DNA from 4 places in the Streptomyces sp. NPDC054783 genome. Region 3 is predicted to be linked to each of the others. Evidence: riboswitches for the same ligand, from Rfam matches in the RefSeq annotation. Region 3 holds a riboswitch; each other region holds the start of a gene.
The links. Region 3 has a riboswitch for cyclic di-AMP ahead of ACWGJ5_RS18475 (NlpC/P60 family protein). Riboswitches for the same ligand answer to the same signal wherever they lie in the genome.
Positions count from the first base shown of each region.

Region 1: another riboswitch for cyclic di-AMP. It lies ahead of ACWGJ5_RS14130 (M23 family metallopeptidase); the one in region 3 lies ahead of ACWGJ5_RS18475 (NlpC/P60 family protein).
Region 2: another riboswitch for cyclic di-AMP. It lies ahead of ACWGJ5_RS09520 (M23 family metallopeptidase); the one in region 3 lies ahead of ACWGJ5_RS18475 (NlpC/P60 family protein).
Region 4: another riboswitch for cyclic di-AMP. It lies ahead of ACWGJ5_RS19535 (transglycosylase family protein); the one in region 3 lies ahead of ACWGJ5_RS18475 (NlpC/P60 family protein).

Region 1 is NZ_JBSHAY010000006.1:209,164-216,290, reverse strand. Features, by position in the region: gene ACWGJ5_RS14140 (M16 family metallopeptidase) at 1-83, shown strand, start outside; gene ACWGJ5_RS14135 (M16 family metallopeptidase) at 80-1,468, shown strand; cyclic di-AMP (ydaO/yuaA leader) riboswitch at 1,705-1,867, shown strand; gene ACWGJ5_RS14130 (M23 family metallopeptidase) at 1,880-2,623, shown strand; gene ACWGJ5_RS14125 (GntR family transcriptional regulator) at 2,821-3,507, shown strand; gene ACWGJ5_RS14120 (HPr family phosphocarrier protein) at 3,654-3,935, opposite strand; gene ACWGJ5_RS14115 (bifunctional acetate--CoA ligase family protein/GNAT family N-acetyltransferase) at 4,114-7,020, shown strand.
Region 2 is NZ_JBSHAY010000003.1:556,900-564,026, forward strand. Features, by position in the region: gene ACWGJ5_RS09500 (GTP cyclohydrolase II) at 1-416, opposite strand, end outside; gene ACWGJ5_RS09505 (MarR family winged helix-turn-helix transcriptional regulator) at 510-1,019, opposite strand; gene ACWGJ5_RS09510 (dihydrofolate reductase family protein) at 1,082-2,215, shown strand; tRNA gene ACWGJ5_RS09515 (tRNA-Met) at 2,295-2,368, opposite strand; cyclic di-AMP (ydaO/yuaA leader) riboswitch at 2,655-2,799, shown strand; gene ACWGJ5_RS09520 (M23 family metallopeptidase) at 2,809-3,834, shown strand; gene ACWGJ5_RS09525 (aldo/keto reductase) at 3,905-4,849, shown strand; gene ACWGJ5_RS09530 (PrsW family intramembrane metalloprotease) at 4,939-6,264, opposite strand; gene trmB (tRNA (guanosine(46)-N7)-methyltransferase TrmB) at 6,307-7,127, opposite strand, start outside.
Region 3 is NZ_JBSHAY010000009.1:162,991-170,117, reverse strand. Features, by position in the region: gene ACWGJ5_RS18485 (peptidoglycan DD-metalloendopeptidase family protein) at 1-884, shown strand, start outside; gene pcrA (DNA helicase PcrA) at 912-3,428, opposite strand; cyclic di-AMP (ydaO/yuaA leader) riboswitch at 3,691-3,862, shown strand; gene ACWGJ5_RS18475 (NlpC/P60 family protein) at 3,870-5,078, shown strand; gene ACWGJ5_RS18470 (tellurite resistance/C4-dicarboxylate transporter family protein) at 5,767-6,732, shown strand; gene ACWGJ5_RS18465 (hypothetical protein) at 6,736-7,089, opposite strand.
Region 4 is NZ_JBSHAY010000010.1:98,356-105,482, reverse strand. Features, by position in the region: gene ACWGJ5_RS19545 (DUF899 family protein) at 1-595, opposite strand, end outside; gene ACWGJ5_RS19540 (transglycosylase family protein) at 886-1,971, shown strand; cyclic di-AMP (ydaO/yuaA leader) riboswitch at 2,154-2,326, shown strand; gene ACWGJ5_RS19535 (transglycosylase family protein) at 2,331-3,038, shown strand; gene eno (phosphopyruvate hydratase) at 3,381-4,667, shown strand; gene ACWGJ5_RS19525 (FtsB family cell division protein) at 4,782-5,258, shown strand; partial or broken gene ACWGJ5_RS19520 (DUF501 domain-containing protein) at 5,286-5,687, shown strand; gene ACWGJ5_RS19515 (Ppx/GppA phosphatase family protein) at 5,892-6,887, shown strand; gene ACWGJ5_RS19510 (hypothetical protein) at 6,955-7,127, opposite strand, start outside.

The DNA.
Region 1 (7,127 bases), on a different contig from region 3:
CCGAGGAAGCGGGGCGCGGTGAGGACCCGGAGCAGGAAGCGACCGTAGAGGCCGGTAACGAGAACGAGGAGACGGCCAAGTGACCGAGCTCGCCACCATGGACTTCCACCCCCAGCCGCAGCCCGGCGAGGCCAAGCCGTGGGCGTTCCCGGCCCCCGAGCGGGGCACGCTCGACAACGGCCTGACCGTGCTGCGCTGCCACCGCCCCGGCCAGCAGGTCGTCGCCGTCGAGGTGCTGCTGGACGCGCCCCTGGACGCCGAGCCGGCCGGCCTGGACGGCGTCGCCACGATCATGGCGCGGGCCTTCTCCGAGGGCACCGACAAGCACTCCGCCGAGGAGTTCGCCGCCGAACTGGAGCGCGCGGGCGCCACGCTGGACTCGCACGCCGACCACCCCGGCGTCCGGATCAGCCTGGAGGTGCCGGCCTCCCGCCTGGCCAAGGGGCTCGGTCTGCTCGCCGACGCGCTGCGCGCGCCCGCGTTCGCCGACAGCGAGGTGGAGCGGCTGGTCCGCAACCGCCTGGACGAGATCCCGCACGAGCTGGCCAACCCCTCGCGCCGGGCCGCGAAGGAGCTCTCCAAGGAGCTGTTCCCGGTGGCCTCGCGCATGTCGCGCCCGCGCCAGGGCACCGAGGAGACGGTCGAGAAGATCGACGCCGCCGCCGTACGCGCCTTCTACAGCCGGCACGTACGCCCCGCCACGGCCACCGCGGTCGTCGTCGGCGACCTCACCGGCGTCGACCTGGACGCGCTGCTCGGCGACACCCTGGGCGCCTGGACGGGCACCCCGGGCGAGCCGCGGCCCGTGCCGTCGGTGACCGCGGACGACACCGGACGCGTGGTCATCGTGGACCGGCCCGGCGCCGTCCAGACGCAGTTGCTCATCGGCCGCGTCGGCCCCGACCGGCACGACCGCGTGTGGCCCGCACAGGTGCTCGGCACCTACTGCCTCGGCGGCACCCTCACCTCCCGCCTGGACCGCGTCCTGCGCGAGGAGAAGGGCTACACCTACGGTGTGCGCGCGTTCGGCCAGGTCCTTCGTTCCGCGCCGGACGGTACGGGCGCGTCGATGCTCGCCATCAGCGGCTCCGTGGACACCCCCAACACCGGCCCGGCGCTGGAGGACCTGTGGAAGGTGCTGCGCACCCTCGCCGCGGACGGCCTGACCGACGTCGAGCGGGACGTGGCCGTGCAGAACCTCGTCGGGGTGGCGCCGCTGAAGTACGAGACCGCGGCCGCCGTCGCGAGCACGCTGGCCGACCAGGTCGAGCAGCACCTGCCCGACGACTTCCAGGCGACGCTCTATCAGCAGCTCGCGGCGACGGGCACGGTGGAGGCCACGGCGGCCGCCGTGAACGCCTTCCCGGTGGACCGCCTGGTGACCGTCCTCGTCGGTGACGCCGCTCAGATCAAGGCGCCGGTGGAGGCGCTCGGCATCGGTGAAGTGACCGTGGTGGCGGCCGAGTAGTGCCCGCATGGACGGCTGAGTGACGGCACACGCGCGTGGGGCCCTGACGACCAACTCGTCGTCAGGGCCCCCGGTGTTCCACTCCCTTCCCCAGATGCCCGATTTGAGGCGGAGGTTGCCTGTCTGCCCTGTGGGATGCGCTACAAAAGCCCGGATCGGTTTGGGGTTCGAAAGCAGGCTTTCGTAGCGTCGTCCGGGCTGTTCGTCAGTAGGCAGTGCGCCGCACCCGCGGCACCGGACAGCCATCGCCGAGTCCCCGTACGGCGCGAGCCAGGGGAGCCGGGGACCCACGCAGTCCCTGGGGTGAATCGGGCGCCCGCGCGAGCGCGAGGGAGTCCGTAGGAGACCTTCCTGCTCCGAACCCGTCAGCTAACCCGGTAGGCGAGAGGGAAGGAAAGGACCAGCCACTTCATGGCGTTCATGTGCGCCACCGGGAAGCACCGCAAGCCCGGCCGGGTCAAGCGCACCACCGCTCAGGCGGCAGGCGTCGCGGCCCTCACCACCACCGGTGTCATCGGCACCCTCGCCGCCTCTCCGGCACTCGCCGCCGAGAACACGGTGGAGCAGACCGGGCTCACGCCGGTCCTCGCCGTGAGCGACGGCGTCGCCGAGCACATCGACGCACAGGCCGACGCGCAGCAGCAGGCCGCGGAGCAGAAGGCGGCCGAGGAGGCCGCGGCCAGGAAGGCGAAGGAGGAGCGCGAGGCCAGGGCCCGTGCCGCCCGGGAGGCCGAGCGCAAGCGCCTGAACGCCTTCGTCGCCCCGATAACCGACTCCTACGTCTCCACCGGCTACCAGGCCAGCAGTTCCCTGTGGTCCTCCGGCCACCACACGGGCATCGACTTCCACGCCGCCAGCGGCACCCCCGTCCACGCGGTCGGCTCCGGCACGGTCGTCTCCACCGGCTGGGGCGGCGCGTACGGCAACCAGATCGTGATCCGGATGGCCGACGGCATGTACACCCAGTACGGCCACCTGTCGTCCATCGGCGTCTCGGTCGGTCAGCAGGTCAGCTCCGGGCAGCAGATCGGCCTGGCCGGCGCGACCGGCAACACCACCGGCCCGCACCTGCACTTCGAGGCCCGTACGACCCCCGACTACGGCTCGGACGTCGACCCCGTCGCCTACCTCCGCAAGCACGGCGTGAACGTCTGACGCCCCGTCGCGCGGCACGCGAAGCCCCGGCTCACGAGCCGGGGCTTTCGCCGTTTTTCACGGGCCCCTCCCGACCCGCTGACCAAAAAATATCCATGGATTCCGGACCGCCGTCGGAAATTCCGGCTCATTGGAATAGAGTCACGGAACACGCGTCCATCGTCGACGTTTCACGGGGATTAAGGCGGAGGTCGGTCATGCGTATTCCGGCGCACTCTGTGTGCACGGCCATCCGGGACGACATCGTCGCGGGTGTCTACGAGCGCGGCGGCCGGCTGACCGAGGAAGTCCTGGCCCGCCGCTACGGCGTCTCGCGCGTCCCTGTCCGCGAGGCCCTGCGCACCCTGGAGGCCGAGGGCTTCGTGGTGACCCGCCGGCACGCGGGCGCGTGCGTGGCCGAGCCGACCGAGCAGGAGGCCGCCGACCTGCTGGAGATGCGCCTGCTGCTGGAGCCGCTCGGGGCGGCCCGGGCCGCCCAGCGGCGCACCGAGGCCCATCTGAAGGTGCTGCGCGGCCTCGTCAGGCTGGGCCAGGAGCGGGCCCGCAGTGGCAACAGCGGCGATCTGCGCTCGCTGGGCGGCTGGTTCCACGAGACGCTCGCCCAGGCCTCGGGCAGCTCCTCGCTGACCACGATGCTCGGCCAGCTGCGGCACAAGATCGCCTGGATGTACGCGGTGGAGGCGCCGTCGAGTCCGGTGGATCACTGGGCCGAGCACGGCGCCATCGTCGACGCGGTGGCGCGCGGCGACGGCGAGCGCGCGCGGGCCGTCACGGCGCTGCACACCGAGCGCGCGACGGCCGCGCACCGGCTGCGTTTTTCCGGAAGCCCCGAACGTGTGAGGACTTCGCAACACGCCGTAAACATGTCGGGCCTTCGGCATTAACACGGGCGCCGTATACAAAGAAGAGGTATTCGGCCGCGGACTATTTCCGCGCCCCAATTCCGGTGTGCGCGCAATGAGCCCGGAAACAGCGGAGCCGCGCCGCCCGAAAAGGGCGACGCGGCTCCGCCGTATCAATGCGCTGGTGTTCAGACCGTCTCGGGCAGTTCCTCGAGGCCCTCGGAGACCAGCTTGGCCAGACGGTCCAGGGCGGCGTCGGCGCCCTCGGCGTCGGAGGCGAGGACGATCTCCTCGCCGCCCTGGGCGCCCAGGCCCAGGACAGCCAGCATGGAGGCCGCGTTGACGGGGTTGCCGTCAGCCTTGGCGATCGTCACCGGGACGCCTGCGGCCGTGGCGGCTCGGACGAAGATGGAGGCGGGGCGGGCGTGGAGGCCCTCGGCCCAGCCGACGTTGACGCGGCGCTCAGCCATGTGTTGCTGCCCTTCAGTCTTCAGGGTTGTCTAGACCAGTTTCCCATATCGCGAAGCATGCCCGGAGCGGACCTTCGTCCGCTCCGGCGTGGCGTCGGAACCGCGGCCTCGGTTCCGGCTTCCGTCCTCCACAGACTGCCCCGCGCCGTTGTCGGACGCGAGCCGTACTCTGGGGCCCATGCAGACCTCGGCGGACCGGCAGGACCGGCACCAATACCCCGCCCACTGGGAGGCGGACGTGGTGCTGCGCGACGGGGGTACCGCGCGCATCAGGCCCATCACCGTTGATGACGCCGACCGCCTGGTCAGCTTCTACGAGCAGGTCTCGGACGAGTCGAAGTACTACCGCTTCTTCGCGCCGTACCCCAGGCTCTCCGCCAAGGACGTCCACCGCTTCACGCACCACGACTTTGTGGACCGGGTGGGACTCGCGGCCACCATCGGCGGCGAGTTCATCGCCACCGTACGCTATGACCGCATCGGCCCGGACGGCATGCCCGCGTCCGTACCCGCCGACGAGGCCGAGGTGGCCTTCCTGGTGCAGGACGCCCACCAGGGCCGCGGGGTCGCCTCCGCCCTGCTGGAGCACATCGCGGCGGTCGCCCGCGAGCGCGGCATCCGCCGCTTCGCCGCCGAGGTGCTGCCCGCCAACACCAAGATGATCAAGGTGTTCACGGACGCCGGCTACACCCAGCAGCGCAGCTTCGAGGACGGCGTCGTCCGCCTGGAGTTCGACCTCGAACCCACCGACCGCTCCCTCGCCGTGCAGCGCGCGCGGGAACAGCGCGCCGAGGCCCGCTCGGTACGGCGGCTGCTGATGCCCGGCTCGGTCGCGGTCGTCGGCGTCGGCCGCGCCCCCGGCGGCGTCGGCCGCAGCGTCCTCGGCAACATCCGGGACGCCGGCTACGGCGGCCGACTGCACGCGGTGAACAAGGCCTTCCCCGAGGACCTGCAGGAGGTCGACGGGGTGCCGGCACACCGGCGCGTGCGGGACATCGGCGGCCCGGTGGACCTCGCCGTGGTCGCCGTGCCGGCCGAGTACGTGCCTGCCGTGGTCGCCGAGTGCGGTGAACACGGGGTGCAGGGGCTCGTCGTACTCTCCGCCGGGTACGCCGAGAGCGGGCCCGAGGGGCGCGAGCGGCAGCGGGCTCTCGTCCAGCAGGCACGCGCGTACGGCATGCGGCTCATCGGCCCGAACGCCTTCGGGATCATCAACACCGCGCCGGACGTGCGCCTCAACGCCTCCCTCGCCCCGGAGATGCCCCGCCCCGGCCGCATCGGCATGTTCGCCCAGTCCGGCGCCATCGGCATCGCCCTGCTGTCCCGACTGCACCGGCGCGGGGGAGGGGTCACCGGGGTCACCGGCGTGTCCACCTTCGTGTCCGCCGGCAACCGCGCGGACGTCTCCGGCAACGACGTCCTCCAGTACTGGTACGACGACCCCGAGACCGACGTCGTCCTCATGTACCTGGAGTCCATCGGCAACCCGCGCAAGTTCACGCGCCTCGCGCGCCGGACGGCGGCGGCCAAGCCGCTGGTCGTGGTGCAGGGGGTCGGCTCCGCGCCGCAGGGGCACGCGGTCCGGGCCACCCGGCTGCCGCACGCCACCGTCTCCGCACTGCTGCGGCAGGCCGGGGTGATCCGGGTCGACACGATCACCGAGCTGGTCGACGCGGGGCTGCTGCTCGCCCGGCAGCCGCTGCCGGCGGGGCCGAGGGTGGCGATCCTGGGGAACTCCGAGTCGCTGGGGGTGCTGACGTACGACCGGTGTGTGGCGGAGGGCCTGCGGCCCTCGCGCCCGCTGGACCTGACGACAGGAGCCACGGCGGAGGACTTCCACCGGGCGCTGGGTGCCGCGCTGGCCGACGAGACGTGCGACTCCGTCGTGGTGACGGCGATCCCGGCGATCGGGGAAGCCTCCCCGGGGGATGCGGAGCTGGCCGAGGCGTTGCGCTCGGCTGCGGCTGCCGTTCCGGGGAAGCCGGTGCTGGTGGTGCATGTGGAGCTCGGGGGGCTTGCGGAGGCGTTGTCCGCTGCGGCGAGCACTGCACCACAGGCCGTTTCCGGGGCGGCCGGTACCGAGGCCGGTGCCCACCCTCCCCCGCTCTCGGCTTCGCTCGAGCGGGGGGACCCCCATCGCCTTGTGGAACGGCCGCCCGCCGCGATGGCGGAGACCGGCGCGCCCACCGCGGTAGCGGATGCGACCAGTCCGCCGGAAGGCATGCACCTCATCCCCGCCTACCCCGCCGCCGAGCGCGCCGTGCGGGCGTTGGCCGAAGCCGTCAGGTACGGGCAGTGGCGGAGGGAGGCGATGGATCCGGGGAAGGTGCCCGAGTACGAGGACATCGACGAGAAGGGGGCCGCGCGGCTGATCGGTGAGCTGCTCGCGCGCGGGGAAGGCCTCACCATCTCCGAAAGGGAGACCTGCGAGCTGCTCGGCCAGTACGGCATCCCCGTGCGGCGCGCGCTGCCCGCGCCCACCCCGGACGCCGCCGCCGAAGCCGCCCGCGCCCTCGGCTACCCGGTCGCCCTCAAGGCCACCGCCCCGCATCTGCGGCACCGCGCCGACCTGGGCGGCGTACGCCTCGACCTGGCGGACGAGGAGCAACTGCGCCGGGCGTACGCCGAGTTGACCGAGCTGTTCGGCAAGCCGGAGGAGCTGCGGCCGGTGGTGCAGGGCATGGCACCGCGCGGCGTCGACACCGTCGTACGGGCCGTGATCGACCCGGCGGCCGGGGCCGTGCTGTCGTTCGGGCTGGCCGGGGCCGCCTCCCAGCTGCTCGGGGACATGGCCCACCGGCTGGTCCCGGTCACCGACCGGGAGGCGACCTCGCTGGTGCGGTCGATCCGTACGGCACCGCTGCTGTTCGGCTGGCGCGGCTCCACACCCGTCGACACCCCGGCGCTGGAGGCGCTGCTGCTGCGGGTGTCCCGGCTGGTCGACGACCATCCCGAGGTGGTCGCCGTCACCCTGGAACCGGTCGTCGTCGCCCCGCACGGCGTGAGCGTCCTCGGCGCCACGGTACGGCTCGCACCCCCGCCCGTCCGGGACGACCTCGGCCCGCGCACGATGCCGGCCTACTGATCAGGGAGGGGGCGGGGGCCGCATGGAGATCGCCGGGCCCGGCGGTTGCCCGAAGGCGGCTGCGCGTGTCGGCTCGGGCTTCCGGTGCGTGCGCGGGTGCGGGAACG
Region 2 (7,127 bases), on a different contig from region 3:
GTGTAGTCGCGGGCGTCCTCCGGCAGGCCGAGCGCGGCGTTCGCCTCGTAGGTGTCCAGGCCCTGGTCCTGGAGGGCGTAGGCGTCGAGCTTGTTGTAGAGGCCGATGCCGCGGCCCTCCTGGCGCAGGTAGAGCAGCACTCCGCCGCGGTCGGCGATGCGCTCGACCGCCTCGCGCAGCTGGGGTCCGCAGTCGCAGCGGGCCGAAGCGAAGACGTCGCCGGTCAGGCACTCGGAGTGCAGGCGCACCAGCGGGGCGGTGCCGGGTGCGGGGTCGCCGAGGACGACGGCTACGTGCTCCTGGCCGTCGGCCAGGCCGTGGAAGGTGACGAGTTCGGCGTCGACGCTGTAGCCGTCGTGGAAGCGCAGCGGTACCCGGACGCGGGAGCGCGGCGTGGCGGCGGGGGTGTCGGGCATGCGGGTCCCTCCGGGTGCGGGCAGTGCTTCAGATTTGAAGCAGCGGTACGCACGGGACCCTACCTCATGCTTAAAACTTAAAGCAATCAGGAATCACGAACAGGACGAACGGCGCCGCCAGGGCACGTCCTCCGCCCCGGATTCGGCATCGCCGCCCTGCAACCCGCGCGCGATCCCCGTGCAGATCTCCTCCAGCTGCCGCACCTGCTCCGGTGTGAGCCGGTCGAACAGGGTGGCGCGCACGGTCTCCACGTGCCCGGGCGCCGTACGCTCCAGTGCGGCCATCCCCTCGTCCGTCAGTACGGCGATGCTGCTGCGCTTGTCCCAGCGGCAGTCCTCCCGCCGTACCAGCCCGTTCCGCTCGAGCCGGGTCACCGCGTACGTCAGCCTGCTGCGCGTGATCTTCAACGACTCGGCGAGGTCCGTCATCCGCAGCCGCCGCTCGGGCGCCTCGGACAGGTTGGCCAGCACGGAGTAGAACAGGTGTGGCATGCCGGCGTCCTGCTGGAGCTGTCGGTCGATCGCGTCCTCCAGGAGGTGCGTCGCGGCCATGTACGCGCGCCAGGCGCGCTGCTCCTCGGGGCTGAGCCAGCGGGTCGTCATGCCGCCAGTGTAAGTTTGTTTCAAACTTGAACCAAGACTCGCCTCGCAGGGAGACCGCGCCGATGTCGTACCCGTACGTGCTGCTGTCCGCCGCCGTCTCCCTCGACGGCTACCTGGACGACACCGGCCCCGACCGGCTCCTGCTGTCCAGCCCGGCCGACTTCGACCGGGTCGACGCGGTACGGGCCTCCGTCGACGCCATCCTGATCGGCGCCGGCACGATCCGCGCCGACAACCCGCGGCTTCTGGTCAACTCCGCCGAGCGCCGCGCGGCACGGGTGCGCGAGGGTCGACCGGAGTACCCGCTGAAGGTGACCGTCACCGCCACCGGCGACCTCGATCCCGACGCCAACTTCTGGCACACCGGCGGCGACAAGCTCGTCTGCACGACCGACGAGGGCGCCGAGCGGGCCGCGCGCCGCGTCGGTGACACCGCCGACGTCGTCGCGCTGGGCCCCGGCCTCGACTGGCGGTCCCTGCTGTCCCACCTGCACGACGTGCGCGGGGTCCGGCGGCTGATGGTCGAGGGCGGCGGCACGGTCCACACCCAGCTGCTGCAGCTGGGCCTCGCCGACGAGCTCCAGCTGGTCCTCGCGCCGCTGTTCGTCGGTGACCCGGCAGCGCCCCGCCTGTTCGGCCCCGGCGGCTACCAGGCCGGCCGGCTGCGCCTGACCGAGACCCGCCGGATCGAGGACGTGGTCCTCATGCGCTACGAGCCCACGGCCCCCGGCGCGGGTGCGGTCGCCACCGCCGCCGACCGTCACTGGCTGCGCACCGCCTGCGAACTGGCCGCGCTGTGTCCGCCCTCGCGGACCGCGTTCAGTGTGGGGGCGGTGGTGGTCGCGGCCGACGGCACGGAGCTCGCGCGAGGTCACTCGCGCGAGGGGGACGACCCCGTGGTCCATGCGGAGGAGGCCGCCCTCGCGAAGGTCGACCCGGCGGATGAGCGGTTGGCCGGCGCCACGGTGTACAGCAGCCTGGAGCCCTGCGCCCGGCGGGCCTCGAGGCCCGCGCCCTGTGCCGAGCTGATCCTTCGGGCGGGGGTGCGGAGGGTGGTCACGGCCTGGCGGGAGCCCGACACGTTCGTGGATGCGGCCGACGGGAGCGGAGTCCTGGCGAAGGCCGGCGCGGAGGTGGTCGTCCTGCCCGAGCTGGAGGGACGCGCCAAGGCGCCGAACGGACATCTGCTGGGGTGAGCCGGCCCCGGCCCGCCCCGTGCGGGGGCTGAAAGCACTCAGGGCCGGAATCCAATGGATTCCGGCCCTGAGTTTTGAGTAGCGGGGACAGGATTTGAACCTGCGACCTCTGGGTTATGAGCCCAGCGAGCTACCGAGCTGCTCCACCCCGCGTCGTTGTGTCTCTACTGTACACCACTCGGTGGGTCGTCCGGCGCCACCTGATCGTTTTCACCCAGGGTGACCGGACGACCGCCCTCCGAATAACACCTGAGTCACCATCAAAAACGCCCAGGCTCCTGAGTGGCGGTCAACTCGCCCGGATTTGCTGCACTCCCGGCCGGTAAGTTCCGCTCGGAAAAGGTTAATGATCAAGCCGAACGGCTTGGAAAGTGACTCTCAGGTCTATTAACGTTCGATAACGCAGCGCGGTCGTCCCAGCCGTCACAAGAGGCGGCTCCGTGCGCACGCGCCTAATCCCGCAAGGGAGCCGGGGAACCACCATCTTGGGGTGAATCACGCGGATACCGGCTGGTATACGCGCGTAGGAGACCTTCCTGCTCCGAACCCGTCAGCTAACCCGGTAGGCGGAGGAAGGAAAGGAGTACGCCCGAGTGGCGTCCAACCGGCCCGCCCCAGAAGCCCCGTACGTGCCCGCGCAAGCCCAGCCGGAGACCTTCGGCTACGGCGCCTACCGCGCCGAGGAGGGGCCCTGGGAGGAGTGGAACCCCACCGAGGACTCCGTCACCCCGGTCCGTGGCCGGCACCGCGTCGCCAAGCAACGCGGCGGCTTCGCGCGCAGCTCCACCGTCCTCGGCGTCGGCGTGATGGCCGCGGTCGGCGCGGGCGGCATCGCCAGCGCCAACACCGGCAAGCCGCCGGTCTCCATATCCCTGCCGGACCTGGACTCCGTCGAGCACATCTTCGGCGACTCCTCCGATGCGCCCCAGGCCACTGCGACCGGCCTCAGCAAGGTCGGCGTGACCACCGACAGCGCCGGCAGCGGCAATGCCGGCGAGGCCCTGCGCAACCGGATCATGGCCCAGGCCGAGCAGCAGCAGAGCAAGGCCGACAGCAAGGCCACCGCCGCCGCGATCGCCGCGGCCGACAAGCAGACCGCCGCCGCGGCCGCCACGGCGGAGCAGGCCGCCGCGGCCAAGGCCGCCGCCGCCAAGGAGAAGGCGGAGGCCGACGCCAAGAAGGCCGCCGAGGCCAAGCGGCTGGCCGAGCTGGCCAAGGAGTACACGCTGCCGGTCGTCTCGTACACGATCACCGGTACCTTCGGGCAGCCCGGCGCGATGTGGTCCTCCGGCTACCACACCGGCCTCGACTTCGCCGCCCCCACCGGCACCCTCATCAAGGCCGTCCACGGCGGCACGGTCACCCAGGCCGGCTGGGCGGGCGCCTACGGCTACCGCACCGTCATCACCCTGGACGACGGCACCGAGCTGTGGTTCTGCCACCAGTCCTCGATCAACGTCTCCGTCGGGCAGAAGGTCTCCACCGGCCAGGTCATCGGCCGTGTCGGCGCCACCGGCAACGTCACCGGCCCGCACCTGCACCTGGAGGTCCACCCGAACGGCCAGGCCACCGCCATCGACCCGGCGCCGTGGCTGCGGGAGAAGGGCCTCACCCCCTGACGCGTCCTTCCGGGCGTTCTTGACGCCGGCGGTGGAATGCGATCATCCACCGTCGGCGTTGACATAGGGCATGACCTCTCTGCGCACACTCGGTTCATCCGACCTCCAGGTCTTCCCGCTCTGCCTCGGCGGCAACGTCTTCGGCTGGACCGCCGACGAGGAGACCTCCTTCGCCGTCCTCGACGCCTACACGGCGGCCGGCGGCAACTTCATCGACACCGCCGACTCCTACACGGCGTGGATCGAGGGCCACAAGGGCGGCGAGTCCGAGACGATCATCGGCAAGTGGGTCAAGGCCCGTGGCAACCGCGACCGCGTCGTCATCGCCACCAAGGTCAGCCAGCACCCGGAGTTCCAGGGTCTGTCCGCCGTCAACATCAAGGCCGCCGCCGACGCCTCCCTGCGCCGCCTGGACACCGACTACATCGACCTCTACTACACCCACTTCGACAAGCCCGAGATCCCGGTCGAGGAGATCATCGGCGCGCTGGACGAGCTGGTGAAGGCGGGCAAGGTCCGCCACGTCGCCGCCTCCAACATCAGCCCCGAGCGCCTGAAGGCCTCGCTCGACTTCTCCGACCGCGAGGGCCTGGCCCGCTATGTGGCCCTCCAGCCCCACTACAACCTCGTCTCCCGCGACACCTACGAGGGCCCGCTGCAGGACCTGGCCGCCAAGGAGGGCCTGTCCGCCGTGCCGTACTTCTCCCTGGCCGCGGGCTTCCTGACCGGCAAGTACCGCCCCGGCACCAAGGTCGACAGCGCCCGTGCGGGCCGGGCCCAGGAGCACGCGGAGACCGAGCGCGGCCAGAAGGTCCTCGCGGCCCTGGACGAGATCGCCGCCGCCCATGACGCCCCCGTCGCCACGGTCGCCCTCGCCTGGCTCGCGGCCCAGCCGACGATCACGGCCCCGATCGCCTCGGCCCGCACGCCGGACCAGCTCCCGGCCCTCCTGGACGTGGCGGACCTGCAGCTGACGGAGGAGGAGCTGGCGAGTCTGACGGCAGCGTCTGCCTGACCTTCCTGCCGGCCTGATGCTTCCGCCGCAACGGTGCTCAGCCACGACGGCGGATTCCGGCGGTGCCGAATCCTCCGCAACCCGATGGGTTACGACTGATACGGGTTGTAGGAAGAGTAGGGCGCCGCCGGATAGCCGTACCCCGGCCGATACGCCGTAGGCATCGGCACCGGTGCCGCGTACATCTGCCGAACCGGCGGAGCCACCCGCATCGCGTACTCCAACGCCGGCCGCGCCGCATTCCGCCGCTTCCACAGCTCGTCCAGCAACTCCCGCTCCCGTACGACGAAGTCGGCCCCGGCCTTGCCCTGCCGCCCCCGGCGCCGCAGAAACGCGAGTGAGGTGGCGTACGCCTCGTAGCGTGCCACCTCCCGTGCCACCGGCTTGCCGCCGTGGTGCCGGGCGTAGTCACGGGCCGTCCGCCGGGCCCGCATCGACCCGAGCGCGAACGGCTCGGCCGGCCCCAGCCACCCGGCCAGCACATACGCCGGCAGCTCCTCCCGCACGGTCCGCAGCTCCCGCTGCCTCGTCCAGATCGCGAGCCAGGTCAGCAACCCGAACACGGGCATCATGAATCCGCCGTAGACGGCGAAGAACCCGAACTCGCCGAAGGTGGAGGAGCCGTTCCAGAAGGCGTGCATGCTCATCGCGAGCAGCAGACCGCACACCGGCAGCAGCATCCGCCGGGCGCGCTGCCGCTCGGCGGAGAGCGCGGCGAAGCCGAAGCCGAGGCCGGTCATGGTGGTGAACAGGGGGTGCGCGAACGGGGACATCACGATGCGCACGAAGAAGGTGGCGGCGGTGACGGAGGCGATACCGCTGCCGCCGCTGACCTGGTCGGCTCCGAAGGCCGTACCCAGGTAGAGGATGTTCTCGGTGAACGCGAACCCGGTGGCGGTGATGCCCGCTATCACCACCCCGTCGACGATCCCCGTGAAGTGACGTCTGCGGAAGAGGAAGACCAGCAGGACGGCCGCGGCCTTGGCGGACTCCTCCACGATGGGCGCGATCACGGTGGCGCCGAGGGTGTCGGCACTGGCCGGATCGGCCGTGGCGGTGGCTATCCACTTCGTCGCGAAGCTGTTGGCGACGATGGCTATCAGCGCCGCCGCGCAGGCCCCCCAGGCGAAGGCGAAGACCAGGTTCCGCCAGGGGCCGGGTTCTACGCGGTCCAGCCACCGGAAGGCGGCTATGAGCCACGGCACGGGCAGCACGGCGAGACCGAGCCCGACGAGAAACCCCTCGGTACCGGTCTGTCGACGCACCAGCGCGAGGATGACGAGTCCGGACAGCGCGAGCAGTGTGATCAGTGCCCCGTACCGCACCCACCTGTGCTGCCACCAGTGCGGGTGGCGGAGCGGCACGGGGCCGTGGGGGCCCGGCGGATACGTCGGAAACGGAGGACTGGTGGCCACGGCATCGACCCTAACGGTGACGGGACGAGGGGCTGGAGCGGATTATCGGTCCTGGTGCGGTACGCGACGGAAGAGCAGATCGTTCACCACGTGTCCCTTGTCCAGTCCCTGCCCCTCGAAACGGGTCAGCGGACGGTACTCGGGGCGCGCTGCGAAGCCGCCGTCCGCCTGCGTGTTCTCGAAGTCGGGGTGCGCGGTGAGCACCTCGAGCATCTGCTCGGCGTACGGCTCCCAGTCGGTCGCGCAGTGCACGAGCGCGCCGGGCTTCAGCCGGGTCGCGGCGAGCGTCAGGAACTCGGGCTGGATGAGCCGCCGCTTGTGGTGCCGCTTCTTGGGCCAGGGGTCCGGGAAGTACACACGCAGCCCGTCGAGCGAGTCGGGGGTGAGCATCTCCCGGAGCAGGATGATCGCGTCCCCGTTGCCGACGCGGACGTTGGACAGCCCGTTGCGGTCGGCGAGACCCAGCAGATTGCCCTGCCCCGGGGTGTGCACGTCGACGGCGAGGATGTTGGTGTCCGGGTCGGTGGCGGCCATCTGCGCGGTGGCCTCGCCCATCCCGAACCCGATCTCCAGGACGACGGGCCCGTCGTTCCCGAACAGCTCGGGGAGGTCGATGACCCGCTGCCCGTCGATGTCCAGCCCCCACTTGGGCCACAGCCGCTGCAGCGCGTCCGCCTGCCCGGCGGTCACCCGGCTGCGCCGCGGCTGGAAACTCCGGATCCGCCGCTCGAAGTGCGATCCGGCGGGATCGGCCTTGGGGCCGTCCGGAAACCGCGGCTCCCCCTTGGCCCGGGTATGCCGGACGGACGCGCCGGGGGTGTGGGGGGCCGGCGAGGGGGCTTCGGGGGCGTTGAGGAAGTCAG
Region 3 (7,127 bases):
AGGCGCCGTACGAGGACACCGCGTTCGGCGAACACCACGCCGGGGACGACGAGTCGGGGGCCACGGACGAACCGCCCGCCGGGCCCGGCCTGCTGGACGACCAGGAAGAAAGCGCGCCGACGACCCGCGCCGGCGCGCGCAACGCCGCGCGCTCCCGACGTCGTACCACCCCCAAGCGCTCCGCGCTGCTGACCGTCGCCGTGCCCTCGGCCTGTGTGATGGGCGTCGCCGGCATCGCCGCCGCCTCGGTCGGCGCGCTGACCGACGACGGTCAGGACACCTCCGCCTCCGCGCCGGACGCGCACACGGTCAAGGCCTCGGCCGCCAACAGCAAGCTGGACACCCAGCTCAACACCCTGTCCGCCGGCGCCCACGACTTCGCCGACCGGGCGAGCCGGACGCAGGAGCGGCTCGACCTCAAGAACCAGCAGGAGCTGGAGAAGAGGAAGGCGGCTGCCGCGGCCGCGCTCAAGGAGCGGCTGCGCCCCAAGTTCGTGCTGCCGGTCACACAGCGGGGGCTCAGCGCCTACTTCGGCCAGGCCGGGGTGAACTGGATGTCCGTGCACACGGGTATCGACTTCCCCGTCTCGTACGGCACCACGGTGATGGCCGCGACCGACGGTGTCGTCTCCACCAAGTGGAACAGCGCCTACGGCAACATGATGATCGTGACGGCGAAGGACGGCACGGAGACCTGGTACTGCCATCTGTCCAGCTACCGCGTCCCCGCCGGGACGTCGGTCAAGGCCGGTGAGCCGATCGCCTACTCCGGCAACTCCGGCAACTCCACCGGCCCGCACCTGCACTTCGAGGTACGGCCCGCGGGCGGGGCGGCCATAGACCCGCTGCCGTGGCTGCGCAGCCACGGGCTCGACCCGACGTAGAACCTGGGGGCTTTCGCCCCCGGACCCCTACAGCTTCTCCACCGGCGCGTACCGCAGCAGCAGTCGCTTCGGCTTGGCGTCGCCGAAGTCGATCGTCGCCTCCGCGTTCCCACCCGTGCCCTTCACCGCGACGACCGTGCCGAGCCCGAACTGGTCATGGGTGACCCGGTCCCCGACGGTCAGCGCGACCACCGGCTTCTCCGTGGTGCGCCGCGTGGCGAACCCGGACGCGCCCGACGCCGACGACCGCGAGCGGGTCGAGGACAGCGAGGCCGCGATCCCCGAGGCAGGCCCGGAGGACACCGGCGCCGTCGCTCCCGTCCGCTTCCAGTCCACATGGGTGCCCGGGATCTCCTCCAGGAAGCGGGAGGGCGGGTTGTACGACGGCTGGCCCCAGGCGCTGCGCATCGTCGACCGCGTGAGGTAGAGCCGCTCCCGCGCGCGTGTGATGCCCACGTACGCCAGGCGCCGCTCCTCCTCCAGTTCCTTGGTCTGGCCGAGGGCGCGCATGTGCGGGAAGACGCCGTCCTCCATGCCGGTCAGGAAGACGACCGGGAACTCCAGGCCCTTGGCGGTGTGCAGGGTCATCAGGGTGATGACGCCGGAGCCTTCCTCGTCCTCGTCGGGGATCTGGTCGGAGTCGGCGACCAGCGCCACCTGCTCCAGGAAGTCGGCCAGCGTGGCGCCCGGGGCGGCGGCCCCCGATGTCACTGCGCCTTCGCCGCGCTCCTGCTCGAACTCCAGGGCCACGGCCGCGAGTTCCTGGAGGTTCTCGATACGGGTCTCGTCCTGCGGGTCGGTGGAGGCCTGCAACTCGGCCAGGTAGCCGGTGCGTTCGAGCACCGCCTCGAGGACGGTCGCGGCGCCCGCGCCGGACTCGACGATCGTACGCAGGTCCTCCATCAGCGTGTTGAACCGCTTGACGGCGTTGGTGGAGCGCGCGGCCATGCCGTACGCCTCGTCCACGCGCTTGAGCGCCTGCGGGAAGCTGATCCTCTCCCGCTGGGCGAGGGCGTCGATCATCGCCTCGGCGCGCTCGCCGATACCCCGCTTGGGCACGTTGAGGATGCGGCGCAGCGGCACCGAGTCCTCGGGGTTGGCGAGGACGCGCAGGTAGGCCAGGACGTCCCGGACCTCCTTGCGCTCGTAGAAGCGGACACCGCCGACGACCTTGTAGGGCAGGCCGACCCGGATGAAGACCTCTTCGAAGACACGGGACTGGGCGTTGGTGCGGTAGAAGACTGCGACATCGCCGGCCTTGGCATCGCCCGCGTCCACCAGGCGGTCTATCTCGTCGGAGACGAACTGGGCCTCGTCGTGCTCGGTGTCGGCGACGTAACCGGTGATCCGCGCGCCGGCGCCCGCGTTGGTCCACAGGTTCTTCGGGCGGCGGGACTCGTTGCGCTCGATGACCGCGTTGGCGGCGGACAGGATGGTCTGCGTGGAGCGGTAGTTCTGCTCCAGCAGGATCGTCGTCGCGTTCGGGTAGTCCTCCTCGAACTGCAGGATGTTGCGGATCGTCGCGCCCCGGAAGGCGTAGATCGACTGGTCCGCGTCACCGACGACACACAGTTCGGCGGGCGGGAGGTCGTACTCGCCGGGCGGGGTGCCGCCCTCCTCGGCGGACCGCTCCCCCGTGCCGACAAGTTCCCGTACCAGCGCGTACTGGGCGTGGTTGGTGTCCTGGTACTCGTCGACCAGGACGTGCCGGAAGCGGCGGCGGTAGTGCTCGGCGACGTCCGGGAAGGCACGCAGCAGGTTGACCGTCGTCATGATCAGGTCGTCGAAGTCGAGCGCGTTGGCCTCACGCAGGCGCGACTGGTAGAGCGCGTAGGCCTGGGCGAGGGTCTTCTCGAAGCCGTCGGTGGCCTGGGCGGCGAAGTCCTCCTCGTCGATCAGCTCGTTCTTCAGGTTGCTGATCTTGGCGCTGAACGACTTCGGCGGGAAGCGCTTGGGGTCGAGGTCCAGGTCGCGGCAGACCAGGGCCATGAGGCGTTTGCTGTCGGCGGCGTCGTAGATCGAGAACGACGACGTGAAGCCGAGCCTCTTCGACTCGCGGCGCAGGATGCGCACGCACGCGCTGTGGAAGGTCATGACCCACATCGCGTTCGCGCGCGGGCCGACGAGATGCTCGACGCGCTCCTTCATCTCGCCCGCGGCCTTGTTGGTGAAGGTGATCGCGAGGATCTGGCCCGGGTGCACATGCCGCTCGGCGAGCAGATGGGCGATGCGGTGGGTGAGCACACGGGTCTTGCCCGAACCGGCGCCGGCCACGATGAGCAGCGGGGAGCCGGCGTGCACCACCGCGGCGCGCTGGTTGTCGTTCAGCCCCTCCAGCAGCGCCGCCGGGTCGATCGCGGGGCGCGGGGCGCCGTCGCGGTAGTACGCCTCCCGGTCCGGCGGCACGTCGAACTTCCCGCCGAACAGATCGTCCGGAAGCGGCTCCGGAGCGTGATCGTCGTCGGGCGGCGGCGGGGGCTCCTCCTCGTGCCCGCGAGGGGCCTGGAGATCCGCCAGGAAGCTGTCGTCAAAGAGGCTGCTCATCGCTCTCCGAGTCTAGGGCGCCCCACCGACAACCGGTCGCCGTCCCCGGAACATGGCCGGTTCCGGAAGAGAGTTGATCTGGACCGCAAAATGAGCCTCCGCCTGCTCACACAACGGAACCGCCCGATGACACAGGAGCGAAACCTGCCCCAGGTCACGAAAATGTATCGGACATATCACGCACCAACCTTCACAGGAGTCACACGAGTTGGCTAGCGTGCGTGCGGGCCGTACGACCCCTACCGGCGAACCTCGCCGGGCCGCGCGGCCTCCGCCGAGTCCGGCGCGCCCCTCAGGGCGTCCGGAGCCGGGGACCCACCGACCTTTGGGGTGAATCGGCCGGCTCCCACCCGGGACGCCGCCGTAGGGCAACCCTTCCGAACCACCGCCCGAACCCGACAGCTAACCCGGTAGGCGGCCCATTGGAAGGAGTCGCCTCCCTTGGCGTCGCACCGCAAGACGCGCCCCGGCGGATCCATCGGATCGGGCCTTCGCACCCCCGCCCTCGCCACCGCCGCCCTCACCTCCATGGCCGTGCTCTCCCAGACCGCAGAGGCCGCCCCGAATACCGATCGCGCCAAGCCGAGCCTGGAGGAGGTCGAGAAGAAGGTCGACGACCTCTACCGCCAGGCGGAGTCGGCGACCGAGAAGTACGACGCGGCCAAGGAGCGGTCCGGCAGACAGCGGGGCCGCGTCGACGCCCTGCGCGACGACGTCGCCCGGCGCACCGCAGGTCTCAACAAGGCCCGCGAGGAGCTGGGCTCCTTCGCCGCGGCCCAGTACCGCACCGGTACCGCCGCTCCCGACACGGCCACCTTCCTGCTGGCCAACGACCCGCAGGACTACTTCGACCAGACCCAGCTGATGAACCGGCTGACCTCGCGGGAGAAGCACGCGGTCGACGACTACATCGGCGAGCAGGCCGCGACCATGAAGAAGCGGCGGGAGGCCGCGGAGAGCCTGCAGACGCTGACCGACTCACAGCACGACCTGCAGACCGCCAAGACCACCGTCCAGAAGAAACTGGCCTCGGCGCGCGAACTGCTCTCGCAGCTGACGGCCCAGGAGAAGGCGCGGCTGGCCGCCATCGAGCGGCAGAAGCAGCAGGAGGCGGCGCGCAAGGCGGCCGAGCTGGCGAAGCAGCAGGCGGCTCAGCAACAGGCCGCCTCATCGTCTTCATCGTCGTCCTCCTCGTCGTCATCGCCCACGGGGTCCGGCTCCGGATCCGGTTCGACGGGCTCCGGTTCGACGGGCTCCGGCTCGACCGGGTCCACGACGACCAGCTCGTACGACACGAAGGCCGAGAAGGCGCTCGCCTTCGCCCGCGCGCAGATCGGCAAGCCTTATGTGTGGGGCGCGACCGGGCCGGACTCCTACGACTGCTCGGGCCTCACCCAGGCCGCGTGGAGGGCCGCCGGCGTCACCCTTCCGCGCACCACCTACGACCAGGTCAATGTGGGCACCACGGTCTCGCTCGCCGACGCGCGGCCGGGCGACCTGATCTTCTTCTACGACGACATCAGCCACGTCGGCGTCTACATAGGCAACGGCATGATGATCCATGCCCCGAAGCCGGGCGCGTACGTCCGTGAGGAGTCGATCTATTACGGCGGTGAGTCGATCATCCACAGCGTGGTCCGACCGGGCTGACACCACCCCGGGGGCGCGGGCGCGCCCCCTGTCCTTCCCGCTCCACGCGCGCGTGCCGCCGAATTGCCCGTGCACGCGCGCGTGCGGGGTCGCGGGCTCCGAGCCCGGGTCGCCGAATCACATCCCCACGCGCGGCCTGCGGCGCCCTGAGCCTGCCCGCACGGACCACTGACTCACAGGCCCACGCACGGAATACCAGCGCCCTCGGCCTCCCCACACCGCACGACCACGCACAGGCCCACCCACGGCACACCAGCGCCCTCGGCCTCCCCACACCGCACGACCACGCACAGGCCCACCCACGGCACACCAGCGCCCTCGGCCTCCCCACACGAGCCGCTGATTCCCACACCCACGCACGCGTCGGGCTTTCCTGCGCCGACGCCCGCATGCGGCCTTCTCTTCCTCCGGACACGCGCGCCCTCTTCTGCCATCCAGACCGCTTGGCCTCCCCTGCCACGTCCACACGGTCTCTCCCCCCGTCCCCACGACCGCGCACGGCCTCCCCTGCCCCCCAACGCACACGTCCGGCCTACCCCAACGCACACGTCCGGCCTACCCCAACGCACACGTCCGGCCTGCCCCCACGCACGCGTCCGGCCTGCCTCCACGCGCGTACCGGCGTTTTTGTTCTCCACGCGCGCGTGCCCACCGGGCAGGGACGCCGCGGCTCCCTAGCATCGGGCGCATGCCCGGCATCTCAGGTCTGCGCGCGTGGTGGGCGGAACGGTCCCCCGCGGCCGGGGCCGCCGTGATGGCGACCGGCGTGGTGTCGGTGGGGCTGCACATGACCGGAGCCGAGTCGGTCTCCCGGGTGGCGCTGGCGATGGCGTGCATCTCCTGGATCGCGCTGGCCGCCGAATTCGTCCTGCGGCTGGTCGGCGAGCGGGAGCGCTGGGTGACCGAGGCGGAGAGCCCGGGCGCGCTGACCTCGGTCGCCGCGACCGCGGTGCTCGGCAACCGGATCTCGGCGCTGGGCCGGCAGACCCTGGCCGAGGCGCTGCTCGCGCTCGCCGCGCTGCTGTGGCCGGTGCTGCTGGTCCTGGTCGTACGGCGCTGGAGGCCGCGCATGCCGGGCGCGGTGTTCCTGTGCTGTGTGGCCACAGAGAGCCTCGCCGTACTGGGCGCCACGCTCGACGCGGCCGAGCGCACGGCGTGGCTCGCACACACGGCGCTGGTGCTGTTCTGGCTGGGCCTGGTGCTCTACGGCCTGGCGCTGGCCCGCTTCGACATACGGCAGGTGCTGGAGGGGGCGGGCGACCACTGGATCGCGGGTGGTGCGCTCGCGATCTCGGCGCTGGCCGGGGCGGACCTGCTCATCGCCGGGGACGCGGGCATGTACCTGTGGAACGACGACGACCGCGATGTGCTGCGCAATGTGACGGTGGCGCTGCTCGTGCTGGATCTGGTCTGGTACGTGGTACTGCTGGCCGCCGAGGCGGTGCGGCCCCGGCCCGGCTACCACGTGCTGCGGTGGGCGACGGTGTTCCCGATGGGGATGACGGCGGTGGCGGTGCTGTCCGTCGGCACGGCACTCGGCGTCCCGTGGCTCGACCGGCTGGGACGGGTGCTGCTGTGGACGGCGGTGGCGCTGTGGCTGGTGGTCGCCGCCGGTGCGGTGCGCGCGGCCCGCGCCGGCGGCGGGGACGGATGACCGTCAGGTCCACAGGACGGCGATGAAGATGTTCGTCATGGTCAGCGCGCCGACCACGCCGAACAGGCTCTTGTCGATCTTCTCCTCGTCACGCTGGACGTAGACCAGTCCGAGGATCACGATCAGCAGCGCCAGCTTGACGCCGATCTTGATGGTGTTGATGTGGTGGTGGTCGGCCTGGTTGAGGCCGATCAGGGCCACGCCCGTGACCAGCATCGTCAGCGCGCCGTGCAGCATCCCGGGCACGAACCGGGCCGTGCCCTGGCCCATCGCCTTCATCTGGGTGAGGAAACCGCCGAGCAGCGCGGCGATGCCGATGATGTGCAGGCCGACGAAGAGATGGATGAGTACGTCCATGGGGTCGGAGCCTAATCGGGGGCCCCGCAGCCTTCTGC
Region 4 (7,127 bases), on a different contig from region 3:
GCTGGTCGATGTCCTCGGCCATGCGGGGACGAGCGGAGTAGAAATGGCGGACCGTGCCGTCCGCGTCCCGGGTGAAGACGGAGACGGTGGAGTCCTGCACGCCGTTCTCGTCCTCGCTGCCCAGGTCGTACTTGAAGGTGCTGTCCCCGGCGCTCAGCAGGCGCAGCCGCGACCAGCCGCGGCCCCGGGCGTGCCGGCGCAGCGTGGGCAGGTCGGCGGCCGCGGCGACCACGAGGTCGGCGTTCCGGGCGATGTGGTGGGCGACGCCGTTGAAGCCGTCGATCCACAGGGTGCACATCGGGCACGGGTCGGTCTGCCGTTTGCCGTACATGAAGTGGTAGACGATCAACGAGCGGTCCGGGCCGGTGAACAGCTCGCTCAGCCGCACCTCGCGGACGGGCGTGTCGCCGGCGTCGAGCTCGGCGGGGCCCTCGAGGAAGACGTAGTCGTCGACCTCGGCGCCCTGCGGAAGCGCTCTGCGCAGGGCCGCGACCTTCTCGCGGTGACGCATGAGTTCGATCTCGGCGCTGCACAGCTCCTCGCGGGCGGCGAGGTAGTCCGCGGACTCTCCGGGCAACCGGGTGTGCCGCAGCATCGTGTCCTCCTGGGTGGGAAGCCCCCCGGATCGGGTCGAGTCCATGGTTCCGGCCCGATCGCGCGCCGGGCGTGAGGCGTCGCCGTTCCCGACGGGTGACAAAGGGGACGGCAGGGGACAATCGGCCGCCGCGCAGGTCGAGATGACAAACTTTCAACTCTGTGATCTTCACGTGATCTGCGCGGCATGAACTTGTGACAAGTGATCGTCTGCCGCTACGTTCACCCATCAGTGTGGCGGCCAGGCTTCGGCCGCCGCGCCGGTTCTGCTGTCGCACGAAAGGCTTCCGCATGCTCTCCGGGAACGGTCGTCACCGTCGCCCCCGTCAGGCTCCGGCCCTCCTCGTCGCGGCCGGCGTGACCGGCTCAGCGATTGCCATCCCGCTGCTCGGCGCCGCCAGTGCGAACGCGGCCGACGGCACCACGTGGGACAAGGTCGCCGAATGCGAGAGCGGCGGTTCCTGGAGTGCGGACACCGGAAACGGCTACTACGGCGGTCTGCAGATCTCGCAGGGCGACTGGGCCAAGTACGGCGGCACGCAGTACGCCGAGACCGCCGACCAGGCCAGCCGCTCCCAGCAGATAGCCGTCGCCGAGAAGGTCCTCGCCGACCAGGGCACCAAGCCGTGGGCCACCTGTGCCCTGCTCTCCGGGCTGACCTCCGACTCCGCCTCGGTCGACGTCGACACCGGCGTCGGCGGCTCCGGCGGCAGTGACGGGTCGAACGGCGCGTCCGGCTCGGCCCAGGGCTCCGACTCGTCCGGTCTGCCTGATTCGTCCTCACCGGGCTCCGGCTCCGATTCGGGCTCGGGTTCGGACTCCGGCAGCCACTCCGCCCCGGGTTCGGACTCCTCCGGCTCCGCCTCAAACTCGAGCGCCACGCCGACCCCGAGTCGGAGCAAGGACACCACCGGTACTCCCGGTGCGGCCGACGGCTCCGCCGGAACCAGCGCCCCCAAGTCCGACAAGGCAGACAAGTCAGGCTCGCACGACGGCGGAAACCCGCAGGGATCCGACAGCTCTCCCGCGGCGACACCAGGTACCGACAACTCGGACAATTACCAGCAGAGTGCCGGTTCTTGGAGCCTGGTCGACACCGGCGCGCTCGGCAACGGCGGACGCCACCGCGGCGAAAGCGCGGACGAAAACGTGACAAACGGTCAGAACGCCACACCTTCGGGCCGTCACGCCAGCCGCGAACCGGGTAGCTACACGGTCCGTGAGGGCGACTCCCTCGCCTCCATCGCCGACTCGCTTGGCGTCGACGGCGGGTGGCATGCCCTCTATGTCGGCAACGAGAAGGTCATCGGTGCCGACCCGGACCACATCGCCGCCGGTCAGACCCTGAAAGTCCCTGCCGAAAAGGGCGACGACTAGCGGCAGTTGGCGCCCCACTTCGCGACTGATGTCCGGTTTGGTGAAAGTGTGGGATGAGTCTCAGAAGCCCTGATCGTCTTTGAAATTCCGTCGATCGCATGTCTACGGTCAGGACCGCTCGTCACCACGAGCCCCGGCAGCCGCAACGCCGAATCCTGCCAGCGGTTGCCCGGGAACAGTCGTCGCGTCAAGCGCCGTAGGCAGGAGCGGGGGACCCAAGGTAAGCGCCGGGCCCAGCGGTTGACGCTGGACCGGCTTGGGGTGAAGCCGCGCCTCGCAAGAGCGAGTGCGCGGCCGGGCAACTCAACCGGCCCGAACCCGACAGCTCACCTCGCAGGCGTCGGTGAGGGGATCGATCCATGCTGTTTTCCGGCAAGGGCAAGCACCGTCGCCCGTCCAAGGCCGTCCGCGCCATCACGCTCGCCGGTGTCACCGGCGCCGCCGTCGCCGCCCCGCTGATGGCGGCCGGCAACGCCTCCGCCGCCACCGCCTCCGAGTGGGACGCGGTCGCCCAGTGCGAGTCGGGCGGCAACTGGTCGATCAACACCGGCAACGGCTTCTACGGCGGTCTGCAGTTCACCAACTCCACCTGGGCCGCGTACGGCGGTACCGCCTACGCCGCGCGTGCCGACCTCGCCACCAAGGCGCAGCAGATAGCCGTCGCAGAGAAGGTCCTCGCGGGCCAGGGCAAGGGCGCCTGGCCGGTCTGCGGCACGGGCCTGTCGGGCACCCCGTACGGCGGCTCGGCCCCGGCGGCGACCACCAAGAGCGCCACCACCAAGAGCGCCACCACCAAGAGCACCACCACCCGCTCCACCGACCAGCAGGCCGCCACCCGCTCCGCCACGCGCACGGCCCCGTCGGCGAGCAAGACCGTCACCACCCCGACCGGGACGAAGGTCAAGAAGGGCGACGGCGAGTACAAGGTCGTCAAGGGCGACAGCCTCAGCGCCATCGCCGAGAAGCACGGCGTGAAGGGCGGCTGGCAGAAGCTGTTCGAGCTGAACAAGGACATCGTCCAGGACGCCAACCTCATCTACCCGGGCCAGCAGCTGCACCTGAAGTGACGCCTGGCCCCGAGCGGACCCACAGTGCCCTCACATCCCCGGCCCGCACACTGAAGGCCTCGTGAGGGCCACCCCCGTCCCCATGGGCTCCCCGCCCCGGCGCGTGTTCCCCCGTACGCGCCGGGGCGGGGTTTTTTCTGCCCACTTTCCCCACTCTTCACCTCGGCCTCATCCGGAGGCCCCTTTGTTCCGTCGGTGAACAATGGGTACCGTCTGCGTGTCCTCCCCGTCCACGGGACGGTCGGTCGGTGGCTGACGGCCCGGGGACGGTTAGGCTCTAGTCGCAAGGCGCGGCCGTCAGGCACACGCCCCGCACTTCCAGCGTCACATCCCAAGAAGGAGATGCTCGTGCCGTCCATCGACGTCGTCGTAGCCCGGGAAATCCTGGACTCCCGAGGCAACCCCACGGTCGAGGTCGAGGTCGGCCTCGACGACGGCAGCACGGGTCGTGCCGCCGTCCCGTCCGGCGCCTCGACGGGCGCCTTCGAGGCCATCGAGCTGCGCGACGGTGACCCCAACCGTTACCAGGGCAAGGGCGTCGAGAAGGCCGTCCTCGCCGTCATCGAGCAGATCGGCCCGGAGCTGGTCGGCTACGACGCCACCGAGCAGCGCCTGATCGACCAGGCCATGTTCGACCTGGACGCCACCGACAACAAGGGCTCCCTCGGCGCCAACGCCATCCTCGGCGTCTCCCTCGCCGTCGCCCACGCCGCCTCCGAGGCGTCCGACCTCCCCCTCTTCCGCTACCTGGGCGGCCCCAACGCGCACCTGCTGCCGGTGCCGATGATGAACATCCTCAACGGCGGCTCGCACGCGGACTCCAACGTGGACATCCAGGAGTTCATGATCGCCCCGATCGGCGCGGAGTCCTTCTCCGAGGCCCTGCGCTGGGGCGCCGAGGTCTACCACACGCTGAAGAAGGTCCTGAAGAGCAAGGGCCTGTCCACCGGCCTCGGCGACGAGGGCGGCTTCGCCCCGAACCTCGGCTCCAACCGCGAGGCCCTCGACCTCATCATCGAGGCCGTCAAGGAGGCCGGCTACGCCCCCGGCCAGCAGATCGCCCTCGCGCTCGACGTGGCCGCCTCCGAGTTCTACAAGGACGGCAAGTACCTCTTCGAGGGCAAGGAGCGCTCCGCCGCCGAGATGACGGAGTACTACGAGGAGCTCGTCGCGGCCTACCCGCTCGTCTCCATCGAGGACCCGCTGTTCGAGGACGACTGGGCCGGCTGGAAGGTCATCACCGACCGTATCGGCGACAAGGTCCAGCTGGTCGGCGACGACCTGTTCGTCACCAACCCCGAGCGCCTCGCCCGCGGCATCGAGGAGGGCACCGCCAACGCCCTGCTCGTGAAGGTGAACCAGATCGGCTCGCTGACCGAGACCCTGGACGCCGTCGAGCTGGCCCAGCGCAACGGCTACAAGTGCATGATGTCCCACCGCTCCGGCGAGACCGAGGACGTCACCATCGCCGACCTCGCCGTCGCCACCAACTGCGGCCAGATCAAGACCGGCGCCCCGGCCCGCTCCGAGCGCGTCGCCAAGTACAACCAGCTGCTGCGCATCGAGGAGATCCTCGACGACGCCGCGGTGTACGCCGGCCGCAGCGCGTTCCCCCGCTTCAAGGGCTGAGCCGACCCGGGCTAAGTCTTAGCCAGTCATACGTACGTCCCCGTACCCGGTCCCGTACCGTGTCCGGGGACGTACGCACGTGTGAGACTCGGACACAAGGGGAGCGGAGGACCGATGGCCGTGAGGGACCGGGACCGTTTCTCCACCGCAACCAGGCTGCGGCAGCTCGGCGAGCAGACGGCGGCCCGGGTCTACCGCTCACAGACCAGGCGCCAGGCCCGCCGCTCCCGGCTCACCGGCCGCGCGGCGCTGCTCGCGCTGGTGCTGTGCTCGCTGATCGTCGCCCTCGCCTATCCGATGCGGCAGTACGTCTCCCAGCGCGCGCAGATCTCCGACCTCCAGCGGCAGCAGGAGCAGGCCCGCAAGCGGGTCGAGCAACTGCGCGACCTCAAGGCGCGCTGGCAGGACGACTCCTACGCCGAGCAGCAGATCCGGCGCCGGCTGCACTATGTGATGCCCGGCGAGACCGGGTACGTCGTCATCGACCCCGGTGCGGCCAAGCAGTCCCGCACCGACCTCAGGGCCGCCCGCCGGCCCTGGTACGCGAACGTCTGGGACGGCGTCGACAAGTCCGACGCCTCCGACCAGTAATCGATAGAAAGCCGACCTGAAGCAGTCATGGAAACGCCCCCGCCCGCCACGCCGCGCACCGAGCCCACCGACGCGGACGTCGAGGCCTTCAAGCAGCAGCTGGGCCGCCCGCCGCGGGGCCTGCGGGCCATCGCGCACCGCTGCCCGTGCGGGCAGCCGGACGTCGTGGAGACCGCCCCCCGGCTGCCCGACGGCACGCCCTTCCCGACGACGTACTACCTGACGTGCCCGCGTGCCGCCTCGGCGATCGGCACGCTGGAGGCGGACGGCGTCATGAAGGAAATGACGGAACGCCTTCAGAACGACCCCGAGTTGGCCGCGGCCTACCGTGCCGCCCACGAGGACTACATCGCGCGCCGGGACGCCATCGAGGTCCTGGAGGGGTTCCCCAGCGCCGGAGGCATGCCGGACCGTGTGAAGTGCCTGCACGTGCTGGTCGCGCACTCGCTGGCCGCCGGCCCGGGGGTCAACCCGCTGGGCGACGAGGCGATCGCGATGCTGCCGGAGTGGTGGCGCAAGGGGCCGTGCGTGCAGCCGCTCCAGGCGCCCGACCCGGCGGACGAGCACCCCGGTGAGGAGGGTGCCGTCCTCGACCCCGCCGAGGTCCGCAGCGGCTTCTTCGCGTACCGGCCGATGGTTCCGGAGGGCTTCTTCAGGGTCGCCGCCGTCGACTGCGGCACGAACTCCATCCGGCTGCTCGTCGCCGACGTCAACCCGGCCACCGGTGAGCTGCTGGAGCTGGACCGACGCATGACGATCGTGCGGCTCGGCCAGGACGTGGACCGCACCGGCCGGCTGGCGCCGGAGGCGCTGGAGCGGACCTTCGCCGCCTGCCGCGAGTACGCCGGGGTGATCCGTGAACTCGGCGCCGCCCGGGTGCGTTTCGTCGCCACCTCCGCCTCCCGCGACGCCGAGAACCGGGACGACTTCGTGCGCGGGGTGCTGGACATCCTCGGCGTCGAGCCGGAGGTGATCAGCGGCGACCAGGAGGCCGAGTTCTCCTTCACCGGTGCCACCAAGGAACTCAAGGGGCGCGAAGACCTCACCAGGCCGTACCTGGTGGTGGACATCGGCGGCGGCTCCACCGAGTTCGTCGTCGGCGAAGACCGTGTGCGGGCGGCGCGGTCCGTGGACGTCGGCTGCGTACGGATGACGGAACGTCACCTGGTGCGGGACGGCAAGGTCTGCGACCCGCCCACCGAGGAGCAGGTCGTTGCCATGAGGGCCGACATCGAGGCGGCCCTGGACCTCGCCGAGGAGACGGTCCCGCTGCGCGAGGCGCACACCCTGGTGGGCCTCGCCGGGTCCGTCACCACCGTCTCGGCCATCGCGCAGGAGCTGCCCGAGTACGACTCCGAGCGCATCCACCACTCCCGCGTCTCCCGCGACCGGGTCCGCGAGATCAGCGCGTGGCTGCTGCGCTCCACGCACGCCGAGCGCGCCGCGATCGCGTCCATGCACCCGGGCCGGGTCGACGTCATCGGCGCGGGCGCCCTCGTGCTGCTCGCGATCATGGAGCGGATCGGCGCCGAGGAGGTCGTGGTGAGCGAGCACGACATTCTCGACGGCATCGCCTTCAGCGCGGCCGAAGCGGCGGCATCGGGCAGGGAGGCCGCCGGCCTGCGATGACGTGGAGCGGCCCCGGTCCTCCTGGGGAGGAACGGGGCCCGTCGCCTGAGCCCGAGCGGGCGCGCCGTCAGTTGCAGAGCAGGACGATGAGGCCTTCGCACCCCCCGTCGTCGTCATCGGAGTCGTGGTGTCCGCCGGAGCCCCGGTGCTCGTCATGGCCGCCGGAGCCCCGGTGCTCGTCATGGCCGCCTGCGGGGGCGGCGGCCTTGGCGGTGAGGTGCGTGGCGGGGGCCGCGGCGA